2 regions of the Pseudomonas sp. GW-45 genome follow, and region 1 is predicted to be linked to the other one. Evidence: predicted binding sites of a transcription regulator. Region 1 holds the regulator's gene; the other holds the start of a gene.

Region 1 (6,647 bases):
CGCCGGTGATAGTCGCGCCAGCCATACCCGCCGTGCCCTGGAGCATCCGCCCGAGTGGTTTGATAACCACTTCTTCCTGGCCGACCAATTGATCAACCACAAAGCCCACTCGTTGCGTGCCGACCGAGACGATCACCACACTAGCCGCAGAATGATCGCTGGTATCTTGCACGCCTGGCATCAGCCAGCGCTTGAGATAGAACAACGGCAACGCTTTTTCGCGCACGATAATGACTTCCTGGCCATCGACGATATTGGTGCGCGACAAGTCGAGGCTATAGATCTCGTTAACGCTTACCAGCGGCAACGCGAACGCCTGGTTCGCCAACATGACCATCAAGGTTGGCATAATCGCCAGCGTTAACGGCACTTTGATGGCGATGCGCGAGCCTTGTCCTTTGGTTGATTCAATATTGATGGTGCCGTTGAGCTGGGAGATTTTGGTTTTCACCACATCCATACCCACACCACGGCCGGATACATCGGAAATTTCGGTTTTTGTAGAGAAGCCGGGCTCGAGGATCAGATTAAAGCACTCGGCTTCGCTCAGGCGATCCGCAGCGTCTTTGTCCATCATGCCTTTTTCGACTGCCTTGGCACGCAGCACATCTGGGTCCATACCGCGGCCATCGTCGACGATAGTCAGCAGAATATGATCGCCTTCCTGCTGCGCGGCCAATACGACTTTACCCGTACGTGGTTTACCCGCGGCCTCTCGTTCGTCAGGCAGCTCAATACCGTGGTCTACCGAATTACGCACCAAGTGAACCAGTGGATCGGCCAGCGCTTCTACCAGGTTCTTGTCGAGATCGGTTTCTTCACCAACCAGCTCTAGGTTAATTTCCTTTTTCAAGCTCCGCGCCAAATCACGTACCACGCGCGGGAATCGCCCAAATACTTTTTTGATCGGCTGCATGCGGGTTTTCATCACTGACATTTGCAGATCAGCGGTAACCACATCCAGATTACCAACCGCTTTGTTCAGTTCTTCATCGCCACTGCTTAAGCCCAGACGCACCAGTCGGTTGCGCACCAACACCAGCTCGCCAACCATGTTCATGATTTCATCAAGACGTGCGGTGTCTACGCGTACGGTGGTCTCAGCTGTGGGAGCAGCTTCTGCCGCTTGTGCCGGCTTTACGACACTTGGGGCGGCCACAGGCGCAGCTTGTGGCTTGGCAACAACTTTGGGCTGAGGCTTTGGCTCGGGCTTACTGTCTGCCTTGGCAGCAGGAACAGCAGCCGACGCAGAAATTGGGGTCACGTCTACAGCTTCTTTACCCGGTGCAGAACCTTTGCCATGCAATTCATCGAGCAGAGCTTCAAACTCATCGTCGGTAATTTTGTCAGCAGTGTCTGCGGCGCTTTGTGGCACAGACGCCTCAACAGGCGCGTCGTCTTCGATCTTGCCTGGCGCGCTGCCCTTACCGTGCAACTCATCCAGCAGCGCTTCAAATTCATCATCGGAGATATCGTCGCCGGAACTAGCGGTCGTGGTTGTGGCGGGGCCACTTCCAACTTGGCCACTGCCATGCAGCTCGTCCAGCAGAGCATCGAATTCATCATCGCTGATTTCATCACTGCCGGCGGTTGCTGACGCGGCCGGCTCGGCTGTTACAGCGGGAGTTGCATTGCCATGCAGCGCATCGAGCAATAGCTCGAACTCGTCATCGGTTATATCGCCATCACCGCTGGAGATACTTTCCACAGCAGCCAGAGCCGGTGCGGTCGGCGCAGCTGCAGCGACAGGCTCAACAATATCGGCACTGGCTGGTTGCGCTAACGCGGAAAGTGCAGCTAGCAAAGCTGGCGTGGCAGGGGTGAGTTCTTGTTGGTTGCGCACCTGATCAAACATACTGTTGACCGTATCCAGCGCCTGCAGAACTACATCCATTAAATCGGAGGTAACCGGGCGCTCACCCTTGCGCAGAATATCAAACACGTTCTCGGCTATGTGGCAGCAAGCTACCAGGGCATCGAGTTGCAGGAAGCCAGCACCGCCTTTAACGGTATGAAAACCGCGAAAGATAGCGTTGAGCAGATCCATGTCATCGGGACGGTTCTCCAGTTCGACCAACTGTTCGGACAACAGCTCGAGTATCTCACCTGCCTCGACCAGAAAGTCCTGGAGAATCTCTTCATCCGCATCGAAACTCATGCACCCACTCCCCTCGGGCGTGTTAACAGTAAACGGTAATGCGTTGGGCTAGTATCGCTGCTTGGGCGCAGTCCGCTGTTATTAGTCGCTAATCCGGAACCAGCAAGCCTGACTATTTCACAACTAGTCTGGCCGTTGCCGTCACACTCGGTGTCGGCGATTTTTTGCAGGAGTCAGAACCCCAGGCTGGACAAAAGATCGTCGACTTCGTCCTGCCCGGATACAACGTCTTCTCTTGTATCGGCATGAATTTGCGGACCTTCACCCCTGGGTGAGGTTTTTTTTGTCTCGCTGGCGGTTTCTGCGTGGTTGATGCCAGTAATTCGATCCACCTGGCCCGCCATGCGAACCAAGCTGAGCAAACTTTCTTCGACATCGTGCACTAGCGTAATGACGCGCTTGATCACCTGACCGGTAAGGTCCTGATAATCCTGCGCAATCAAAATATCGTTAAGATGGCCCGATACGTCATTGCTGGTATTTTCGGTTTTCTCAAGAAAGTCACCCATACGCTTATACAGTTCACGAAACTCATCGGCCGCCATCTCACGCCGCTGCAAACGCCGCCAGTCGCTACGCAAAGCCGCCGCTTCACCGCCCAGTTCAGATATCTTTGGCGCGCTGATTTCTACCAGGTCCATAGTGCGATTGGCTGCCTTATCGGTCAGCTGCACCACATAATCCAGGCGATCCGAGGCATCAGAAATTTTCGAGGTTTCAGTTTCATCACCCAGGGCGTGGGTGGTGTCTATCTGAAAGTTGACAATGGAGTTGTGCAACGCACGGGTGAGCTGCCCCACCTCATGATAAAGACCGCGATCACGGGCTTGATTTATTGCGTGAATCACCAATAGAGCTTCGGCGAAGTCACCCTGCTCCAGATGATCGACCAATTGGCGCGCATTGTCCTTGAGGGAATGTTCAAATTCCTGAGCAGTCGCCTGGCCGGGATCCTTACTTAACGCCATAACCTGTACCCCGGTTGATTATTATTTTGCTTGCACTCGCTCAAAAATCTTTTCGATTTTTTCTTTCAAAGCCTGAGCAGTAAAAGGCTTCACAACATAACCGTTAACACCCGCCTGGGCTGCTTCGATGATCTGGTCCCGTTTGGCTTCAGCGGTCACCATCAGCACCGGCAGGTGCTTCAGACGCTCGTCAGCACGGACTGCACGCAGCAGGTCGATGCCACTCATGCCGGGCATGTTCCAGTCAGTCACCAGAAAATCGAAGTTACCACTCTGCAGCATCGGCAATGCGGTATTGCCATCATCGGCTTCAGCCGTGTTGGTAAAACCCAGGTCGCGCAACAGGTTTTTGATAATGCGCCTCATCGTTGAAAAATCATCAACGATGAGAATTTTCATATTCTTGTCCAAGTCGACCTCCGTACAAACCAGGGAAAGTGCAGGCCTGCACCCCGAAAACCCATTGCAATGGCCAAACTAGCCGTATAAAGAAACTCTGAATAGCCTGCTGCTGCGCAACCGGTTGTTCACAATATCTTCAGTTTACAGCCATCAAAACAGGATCAGGCACAGTGCTACTATTTGCGCAATTCGAGCATTGTCCGGATGTTAGCGACAAAATCAATCATTTCGCCAACTTGATAGACGGGCGCGCAGTCGTGCGGCACATTGACTATGCAGCTGACTTACCCGCGACTCACTTACTCCCAACACCGCGCCGATCTCTTTGAGGTTCAGTTCTTCATCGTAATACAGCGACAGAAGCAGACGTTCCCGTTCAGGTAAACCGTCGATTGCTTCCGCCAACGCGCCGCGAAAACGTTCATCTTCCAGCCCAGAGAAAGGCTCGAAATCACCCTGTACATCGGCCGGCGCACCACTTTCCAACAGATCATCAAAGCTAAAGAGCTTGCTGCCCGCGGTGTCGTTGAGAATCGCGTAATATTCTTCAAGACTCATATCAAGTTCGGCAGCAATCTCGTGATCTTTAGCGTCGCGACCCAAACGAGATTCAACCGCGCGCATCGCATCACTGACCATGCGTGTATTTCGATGCACTGAACGTGGCGCCCAATCACCTTTGCGTACTTCATCAAGCATGGCACCACGGATGCGGATACCAGCATATGTTTCAAAGCTGGCACCTTTGCCGAAGTCGAACTTACGAGAAGCCTCTAACAGGCCAATCATGCCGGCCTGGATCAGATCATCAACCTGTACACTGGACGGCAATCGGCCGAGCAGATGGTAGGCGATGCGCTTCACTAGCGGAGCATATTGCTCAACGAGTCGATCCTGGTCATTCGCAGAACGTTGTGCTCGTGTATACATGCTTAGTCCGCCAGCCGATGCAATCATAGGCCTGAGCCGGTAGGCCGTACCAGACGTTCGACGAAGAATTCCAGGTGTCCGCGTGGATTGGCCGGTAAAGGCCATGAGTCCACCTTCTGCGCAATTGCTCTAATCGCCATGGCCGCTTTGCTGCGCGGAAAAGCTTCATAGACTGCACGTTGCTTCTGTACGGACTTGCGCACCGCTTCATCGAAAGGTACCGCCCCGACGTATTGCAGTGCTACGTCGAGAAACCGGTCAGTTACTTTAGACAGTTTAGCAAACACCATTCGACCTTCCTGCGGGGTGTTCACCATATTGGCCAGAATTCGGAAACGCGTCATGCCGTGATCACGATTTAGCAGTTTGATCAGCGCATAAGCGTCGGTAATAGAGGTAGGCTCATCGCAGACGACAACCAGTGCTTCCTGGGCTGCCCGCACGAAGCTAACCACCGAATCGCCGATACCAGCGGCAGTGTCGACAATCAGCACGTCGATATTGTCACCAACCTCGCTGAACGACTGGATCAGACCTGCATGCTGTTGGGGGCTAAGGTTAACCATATTCGCCGCGCCCGACGCCGCAGGCACGACGCGGATACCACCGGGACCGGGGATCATCACGTCGCGCAGATCACATTTGCCTTCCAGCACGTCAGCCAACGTAGCTTTGGGTTTTAACCCAAGCAATACGTCAACGTTGGCTAGCCCTAAGTCGGCATCCAACAGCACGACTCGGCGCCCCAACTCCGCCAGCGCAAGGCTGAGATTGACCGACACATTAGTTTTGCCGATACCACCCTTGCCGCCGGTGACTGCGATAACCTGAACCGGATGATTGCTACCCATCTACGTTGATTACCTTGAATTGTTGATTTCGCTTAGCTTGCCCGCTGGCCATGCATCATGCCGGCAAACACATCTGCCATCGCCTGATCTTCAGGCGCCTCATTACCCGCCATACTGACCGCGCGACTTACCAACTGGTGCCCTAGCGCACGATTGATATCGTCTGGGATTCGCTGGCCATCTGCCAGATAGGCTACCGGCAAACCCTGCTCCATAGCCAGCCCTAATGACTCACCCAGCGTTGCGGCCTCGTCGACTTTAGTCAGAACGCAACCACTGAGCCCACAACTTTTATAGTTGTGATAAGCCGCCTTCATGACACGGTACTGACTGGTTGCCGCCAACACCAACAATTTACGCACTTGCTGGCCCTGTTGCGCCAGTGCGTTCAGCTGACCGCGCAGATACGGGTCCTGCGCTTGCAGGCCGGCCGTATCTACCAACACTAAACGCTTACCGGAAAAATCAGCCAGCACATCCTGCAAGCTGTTCTGCTCATCAACTACTCGCACCGGCACGTCAAGAATGCGGCCGAGGGTACGCAGCTGTTCATGCGCGCCAATGCGATAGGTATCCATAGTCACCAGGGCCACATGCTGGCTACCGTGCTTAAGCACGTAACGTGCTGCCAACTTGCCCAGTGTGGTGGTTTTGCCTGCGCCGGTTGGGCCGACCAATGCGATAATACCGCCTTGGTCCAGCATATCTTCACGCAAAGTAGGAATGCGGTGCGATAGGTGCGCCAGTACCAGGCGCCAAGCTTGGCGGACGTCAGTCACGTCAGCGACCTGACTCAGTAGATTCTGGCAGATTTCTGCCGGCAAACCGATCTGTGTCAGCCGGCGCCACAAGCCAGCCTGTTTAGGCTGACGCTGGTTGAGTTGGCCCCAAGCCATACCGCCCAACTGCGACTCCAACATCTCACGCAACCCTGCCAGCTCGGCGCGCATAGCACTAAGCCCAGTACTTTCAGCCGCATCAGCGACAGGAGCTGCAGCACTCACCTTGCGCTGCACCGGCGGCTCTTCGCTTGGCTCTTGCACCAGACGATCAAGCAGGTCGCGCGCAACCGGCGAGCCTTGCTCGGCCGCCGCGCGCATGCTGTCCCCGAATAATTGACGGTTAACGGTTGGCTGATTACGCGAAACCATTTGGCCCACCTCAAGCTCGGCGCGGGCGGCAACAATGCGCTCTTGGGTCTTTTTCAGTTCCTGATCCAGCCCTGGCGTCGGCGGCGTGATGCGCGGCGCAACATAGTCCAGCGCTGCGGTCAGCTCTACCCCACCAGCCACACGGCGGTTAGCGATAATCGAGGCGTCAGCGCCCAGCTCATCACGC
Region 2 (6,647 bases), 510 kb from region 1:
GATAGATTGACCTACCACGTAATAAACGCCGGTTTGTCCGCCAGTTCCGATGGTAACGAATTCTTCAGCAACGGCAGGGGTTGCGGCGAGGGAGGCGTAGCCAATGGTGGCCGAGAACAGTAAGGCAAGGGATTTGCGCTTCATGTGAAGTGACTCCTTTTTTCTGATTATTCATGACTGCAGGCAGATAGACTGCGAGCCAAGTGGTTGATTCAATGCCGTTGTACAGCACCGAAAGCAATTAACGTCCAATGTATCGATTTACCCGCACTCGCGCGACTAGGTGCTGAATCAATAGTGTAGTGGATGATTTCACTTGTAACCGAACATACCCGTCGATCTGCGTATGGGCAAGCAGAGCGGTACAGACGTGCGACGGAGCTCACTCATCAGAGGGTGTTTTGCCCTCTGATGAGGTGCTAAAAGGCGCAGATGAGGCAGTGCTCAATCTACCGGTGGCCAGCCGCCCATTTCTCTCCAGCGGTTGACGATGGTGCAAAATAGTTCAGCGGTCTTTTCGGTGTCGTAGCGCGCGGAGTGAGCCTCGCGGCCATCAAAGTCCATACCAGCAGCGTTGCAGGCCTTGGCCAGGACGGTTTGACCGTAGGCCAGGCCGCCCAGGGTAGCGGTGTCAAAGCAGGAGAAGGGGTGGAACGGGTTGCGCTTGATATCGATGCGCTCAACCGCCGCGTTAACAAAACCGAGGTCAAAGAAGGCGTTGTGGCCGACTAGAACGGCGCGCTTGCAGCCGGCTGACTTCACCGCTTTACGCACGTGCTTGAATATCTCGGTGATGGCGTGCTCTTCGCTTACCGCTTGGCGCAGCGGGTGATCCAGCTTGATGCCGGTAAACTCCAAAGCTGCGGCCTCTATATTGGCACCTTCGAAAGGCTCAACCCGGAAAAAATGGGTTTGGTCAGCGTAGACCATGCCCTCATCATCCATGCTGATGGTGGTCGCTGCGATCTCCAGTAGCGCGTCGGTCGCAGCGTTAAATCCGCCGGTTTCGACATCTATGACAACCGGCAGAAAGCCCCGGAACCGATAGGCCATAGGCGATTTGGGTTTGCTGGACGTTGGGGCATCCAGGCCATCGGTGTCACTGTCAAAGTCGAACTCACTCACGCGTAATCCTTAGCATCGCAAAGAGGGTTGGTCAGGCCAGACGCCATTGCAGGTTTTCACCTGCGCGTAGCGGAATCACGCACTGGTCGCCAAAGGGTAGCTGTTCCGGCGCCTGCCAGCTATCACGAATCAGCGTGATTTGGTCGGTATTGCGCGGCAGGCCATAGAAATCAGGTCCGTGGAAGCTGGCAAAGCCTTCCAGTTTGTCCAGCGCGCCAAGGCCATCGAAGGCTTCGGCGTAAAGTTCAATGGCGGCGTATGCGGTGTAGCAGCCAGCGCAGCCGCATGCTGCTTCTTTGGCATGGCGGGCGTGGGGCGCGGAGTCGGTCCCCAGGAAAAACTTACTGGAACCGGAGGCGACGGCTTCGCACAGCGCTTGCTGGTGTTTCTCGCGCTTGAGGATCGGCAGGCAAAATAGATGCGGACGAATTCCGCCTACCAGCATGTGGTTCCGATTGAACAGCAAATGGTGTGCGGTAATGGTCGCGCCCACGTTGTCCGGGGCCTGTTTGACGAACTCCACCGCGTCCGCGGTAGTGATGTGTTCAAAGACGACTTTTAAAGTAGGGAAGCGGTCCACCAGCTGCACTAACTGCTGATCAATGAAGGCCTTCTCGCGATCAAAAATATCCACCGCGGCATGGGTCACTTCGCCGTGCACTAGTAGCGGCATGCCTAATTCGGCCATGGCTTCGAGCGCCGGGTAGATTTTATTCAGTGCGGTGACGCCAGACTGTGAGTTGGTGGTGGCGCCGGCCGGGTAAAGCTTAGCGGCGATGGCCTGACCGCTTTGCTTAGCCTCACGCACAATCTCGGGGCTGGTGTGATCGGTCAGATAAAGCACCATCAGCGGCTCAAAATGCGAGCCGGCTGGCCGAGCCGCCAAAATACGGGACTTATAACTGGCGGCTTCCTGCGCATCCCTCACCGGCGGTACCAGATTGGGCATGATGATCGCGCGAGCAAAAGTACGCGCGGCGTCAGCAACCGTGTGGCTGAGAACCTCTCCATCGCGAAGGTGAATATGCCAGTCATCTGGCCGGGTGAGCGTGAGGCGGTCAGTCATGCGTAGGGCTTCCAGAACAGAGTAATGCCGCAATGCTACCGTAAGCAGCGGTTTTTTCACACCGTTTGACAACGTCTGAACGCCTTGAACTAAGCGCCGTACAGGGGATTGCTCGGTATTTATCTGCATCTGCCGGTAAAGATTAGCGTCGTGCAGCCGATGAGACTGGCAAGAGCGATTAGTTGCGCTGGCGTGAAGCCGGCGGTTGAAGAGGTGACAAGCGTGGTGACGCGAACGTACCCGGTACTTCTGTTAGCGCTGGCTTTGCCTGCGCAGGCGCTGACCTTTCAGACGCGCATGGAAGATGTGCAATGGCAGGTTGCGGGCGATGAGTTTGCCTGTCGATTGAACCAATCGGTCGCTGGTTATGGCGAGGCCAGTTTTGTGCGGCATGCGGGCGAGCCAGCTGCGTTCGAGTTGACGTCATGGGATAACCCCATGAGTTCTGGCGCTGCGCAACTTTACAACGAGCCGCCGCCATGGCGCCCCGGTACGGCAGCTGTCCCGGTGGGGCAGGTAACCGTGAAACAAGGTGCTGGCGTGATGCAGGTGCCCTACCAGCAGGCAGGTCGCATGCTTGCTGGTCTGGCGTCTGGCTTGCAACCGACGATTATGCGCAATGGCTACGCAGGCGGTGCGCCGGTCCGCGTGGTGGTGTCGAGCGTTGGTTATCAGCAGGCGTGGTTAGATTTTCAAAAATGTATCAGCGGTTTACTGCCAGTCAGTTACGCCCAGATTTCGGAGAGTTTGATTAGCTTCGGTTCTGGTGGCGAGACGCTGAATGCCCAAGCGAAATCGATGTTGGACGCAGCGGTTATGTATATAAAGGCCGATGATGAGATCAAAGAGATCGTGCTGGATGGTCATTCCGACAATCAGGGTAACCGCCTGGATAATCGTGAGTTGTCACGTCAGCGCGCCTTGGCGGTGAAAGATTATCTAGTTGAAAAGGGCGTGAACGAAGACCTGTTTGCCATGCGCTTTCATGGTGATCGTTATCCGGTCGCGAGCAATCGAACGGCACAAGGCCGAGCGGCTAATCGCCGGGTCATGTTACGTCTAGAGAAGGATTAAGCGCGGCATAAGCCGCGCATAAGCGTACTTTTCAGCTGCTGTATCACTAAAACTCCCCGTAGCTCCCCTGTGATTCCTTGTGCCTTGACGCTAGAATAGCTGCCTTTCGTCCGCTCCTGCGTGAGTGGCGGTACAGTCTTGTTAAGGGAGCACCTCATGGCAGAAGTCAATAAAGTCGTCCTCGCCTATTCCGGCGGCCTGGATACCTCGGTCATCCTCAAGTGGCTGCAGGAAACCTACAACTGCGAAGTGGTGACCTTCACCGCAGATCTGGGCCAAGGCGAGGAAGTAGAGCCAGCGCGTGCCAAGGCAGAAGCCATGGGCGTCAAGGAAATCTACATCGATGACCTGCGTGAAGAATTTGTTCGCGACTTCGTGTTCCCGATGTTCCGCGCCAACACTGTGTATGAAGGCGAGTACCTGCTGGGTACCTCTATCGCACGCCCACTGATCGCCAAGCGCCTGATTGAGATTGCCAACGAGACCGGCGCTGATGCCATCTCGCATGGTGCGACCGGCAAAGGCAACGATCAAGTGCGCTTCGAATTGGGTGCCTATGCGCTCAAGCCAGGCGTTAAAGTGATTGCGCCTTGGCGCGAGTGGGATTTGTTGTCGCGTGAGAAATTGATGGATTACGCGGCCAAGCACGATATTCCGATCGAACGTCACGGTAAGAAGAAGTCGCCTTATTCCATGGACGCCAACTTGCTGCACATCTCCTTTGAAGGCGGCGTGCTGGAAGATACCTGGGCCGAGCACGAAGAAGACATGTGGCGCTGGTCCGTATCGCCGGAAAATGCGCCTGACCAAGCTACCTACATTGAGCTCAGCTACCAGAATGGCGACATCGTTGCCATCGACGGAAAGGATATGAGCCCGGCTACCGTGCTGGCTTACCTGAACAAGGTAGGTGGCGACAACGGTATTGGTCGTCTGGATATCGTTGAAAACCGCTTTGTGGGCATGAAATCCCGTGGCTGCTACGAAACCCCCGGCGGCACCATCATGCTGAAAGGTCACCGCGCTATCGAGTCCATCACTCTGGACCGTGAAGTCGCTCACCTGAAAGACAGCTTGATGCCCAAATACGCCGAGCTGATCTACAACGGGTTCTGGTGGAGCCCTGAGCGGGTGATGCTGCAACAGATGATTAATGCATCCCAGGCACAGGTTAACGGTGTCGTGCGTCTCAAGCTCTACAAGGGCAACGTGATGGTGGTTGGCCGCAAGTCTGACGACTCGCTGTTTGATGCCAACATCGCTACCTTTGAAGACGATGCGGGCGCCTACGATCAGGCCGATGCAGCAGGCTTTATCAAGCTGAATGCGCTGCGTATGCGCATTGCTGCTAACAAGGGTCGCAAGCTGCTCTGAGCTACGCGGTGATCTACAAAACGCCCGGTCATCCGGGCGTTTTGCTGTCAGGCTGGCAAGACGAGTCTGAAGCTTGTAGCTTTACTTTGATGCTTCTAATTAAAGGTTGTGAATATGCGTATTTTGCACACCATGCTACGCGTCGGTAATCTGGAAAAATCCGTCGCTTTCTACACTGAAGTGTTGGGTATGACCTTGCTGCGGCGTAAGGATTACCCGGAAGGGCGCTTTACCCTGGCGTTCGTCGGCTATGGCAACGAAGCAGAACACACCGCGCTAGAGCTTACGCATAACTGGGACACCAACGAGTACGATCTGGGCAGCGGCTATGGTCATATCGCCATCGAAGTACTGGATGTGTACAAAGCCTGTGAGCAGATTAAATCGGCAGGCGGCAAGGTGGTGCGCGAGCCGGGTCCGATGAAGCACGGGCAGAGTGTGCTGGCCTTTGTTGAAGATCCCGACGGATATCGGATCGAGCTACTCTGCAAAAAGTAGCTTAGAAGAACCTCCGGGTTACTGAGAAAATAGGCCAGGCGGGCAACATAAAAAGCGCAGTTCGCCTGCTGTAGTGCGCTTTTTAGCGCGGTATCGGCAACGTGAGTGTTTTTTCAACTGCCTGATCGGGGCCTTCAGGGAAGTGTTGGCATGATATGGACGCTGTGCATTTCTATAATAGTGCTTTCTGCCATTGGTTTGTTTCGCTTGCGCCGGGTGCGCAAGCGCGCCGCGCGTGAGCAACGACAGCAGGCGATTACGCAGATTCAACTACTGCGTCAGTTGCTGGAACAGGTGCAACGTCACCGTGGGCTTTCCTTCGGCGCGATGTCTGGCGAGCATTCACTGGAACCTCGGCGCTGGTCGGTGCATCAGCAACTGCTGCAGTTACTGAAGACGATCGGCCAATACGAGGCATCGCTGTATTGGTATGACAGTTGGCATCAAGCGCGGGATATCTGGCAAAAGATTGAAAGTGGCTTCGAACACGAAAGTGCCGAGCACTTGCTGACACTGCACAACGATATGATTGCTTGTCTTTTGCAGACCATTGAAGCCTTGGCCAACCGATTTGATTTAGTCTGTCTGGGGCGCTTGGCGCCGCAGGCGGAAGGGTTGTGGTTTGAGTTGCTGCAGAGTATTGAGCTGCTGGGTCAAAGCCGCGCTGTCGGCACCGGTATCGCAGCCAATCGCCAAAACCTGCCGATTTGGCGTAACCAATTGCAAGTATTGAATAAGCAGATCAATGAGCAGTCGTATGCTGCTCTGGCGCGGCTGATCTCGGATCCGGATTTACGTATTCTGGTCAGCCAGCCGGTGCGTGACGCGGAGGATGCGCTGGACCTCTTGCTCGAGCGCATTCGCACACTACTGGACCGCCAGCCGTCTCCGGCAGTGCATTCAGTGGAGTTCTTTCAGGTTGCTACGCGGGCGATCAGCGCTCAATTACTGCTGGTGGACATGCTGCTCGAGCGGCTCGTCGTGGCTTCTGGCTCGTCCCGCGAACGCGTGGGTAAAGCCTGAGGCCTTGCACCAAAACGGTGTTTTCTCTCAATTCCGCACTCTTCTGGTTCATTCTGCTTTGGCTTATCACGGCCTAGTTGGCATTAAATTTTCGTATATAAATAATATTAAGTTTCCTCTGTAGCGTGATGTATTAATTGATTTAATTTTATTTAAATAATCCGTCATCTGCTCCTCAATCCTTCTTCGTATAACTTTGGCACGCCAATTGCTTTTGTCTGCTCAGTGGCTGTTTTTTGCAGCCTAAACTTCCGGTGGTCATCGTCGACCATCTGCCGCAAGGCTGGGAAGCGGGTGATCCGAGCAACGAAGCTCAGGCTAGCGCCCACAACACAATTTGAGTAGTACCAGGCAACGGCGCCTGGAGTCCCGAAGAGGACTCCAGGCGCTTTTTTTTTGTTTTTTTGCCGGCCCGTGCCGGCTGCGGCTTCGACTGAGGAAAGGCGATGAACTCGAAAGTGACCCCGATCAAGAACGAAACACTGGT

Evidence for each region. Region 1 encodes FliA, which starts transcription of late flagellar genes. Its sites were predicted from a motif close to CTAAAGTTTNNNNNNNNNNNGCCGNTAA; they were not measured.
Region 2: the regulator FliA is predicted to act here: its motif matches at 2,327-2,354, upstream of AC1XYH_RS06565 (flagellar protein MotY).

Annotation. Positions count from the first base shown of each region.
Region 1 covers NZ_CM167674.1:950,293-956,939, reverse strand. Annotated here, with positions in the region: gene AC1XYH_RS04325 (chemotaxis protein CheA) at 1-2,158, opposite strand, end outside; gene AC1XYH_RS04320 (protein phosphatase CheZ) at 2,332-3,126, opposite strand; gene AC1XYH_RS04315 (chemotaxis response regulator CheY) at 3,148-3,525, opposite strand; gene AC1XYH_RS04310 (RNA polymerase sigma factor FliA) at 3,748-4,482, opposite strand; gene fleN (flagellar synthesis regulator FleN) at 4,482-5,309, opposite strand; gene flhF (flagellar biosynthesis GTPase FlhF) at 5,342-6,647, opposite strand, start outside.
Region 2 covers NZ_CM167674.1:1,457,185-1,463,831, forward strand. Annotated here, with positions in the region: gene AC1XYH_RS06550 (TAXI family TRAP transporter solute-binding subunit) at 1-144, opposite strand, end outside; gene rnt (ribonuclease T) at 445-1,125, opposite strand; gene pyrC (dihydroorotase) at 1,157-2,191, opposite strand; gene AC1XYH_RS06565 (flagellar protein MotY) at 2,417-3,265, shown strand; gene AC1XYH_RS06570 (argininosuccinate synthase) at 3,422-4,639, shown strand; gene gloA (lactoylglutathione lyase) at 4,754-5,137, shown strand; gene AC1XYH_RS06580 (hypothetical protein) at 5,288-6,160, shown strand; gene nirB (nitrite reductase large subunit NirB) at 6,607-6,647, shown strand, end outside.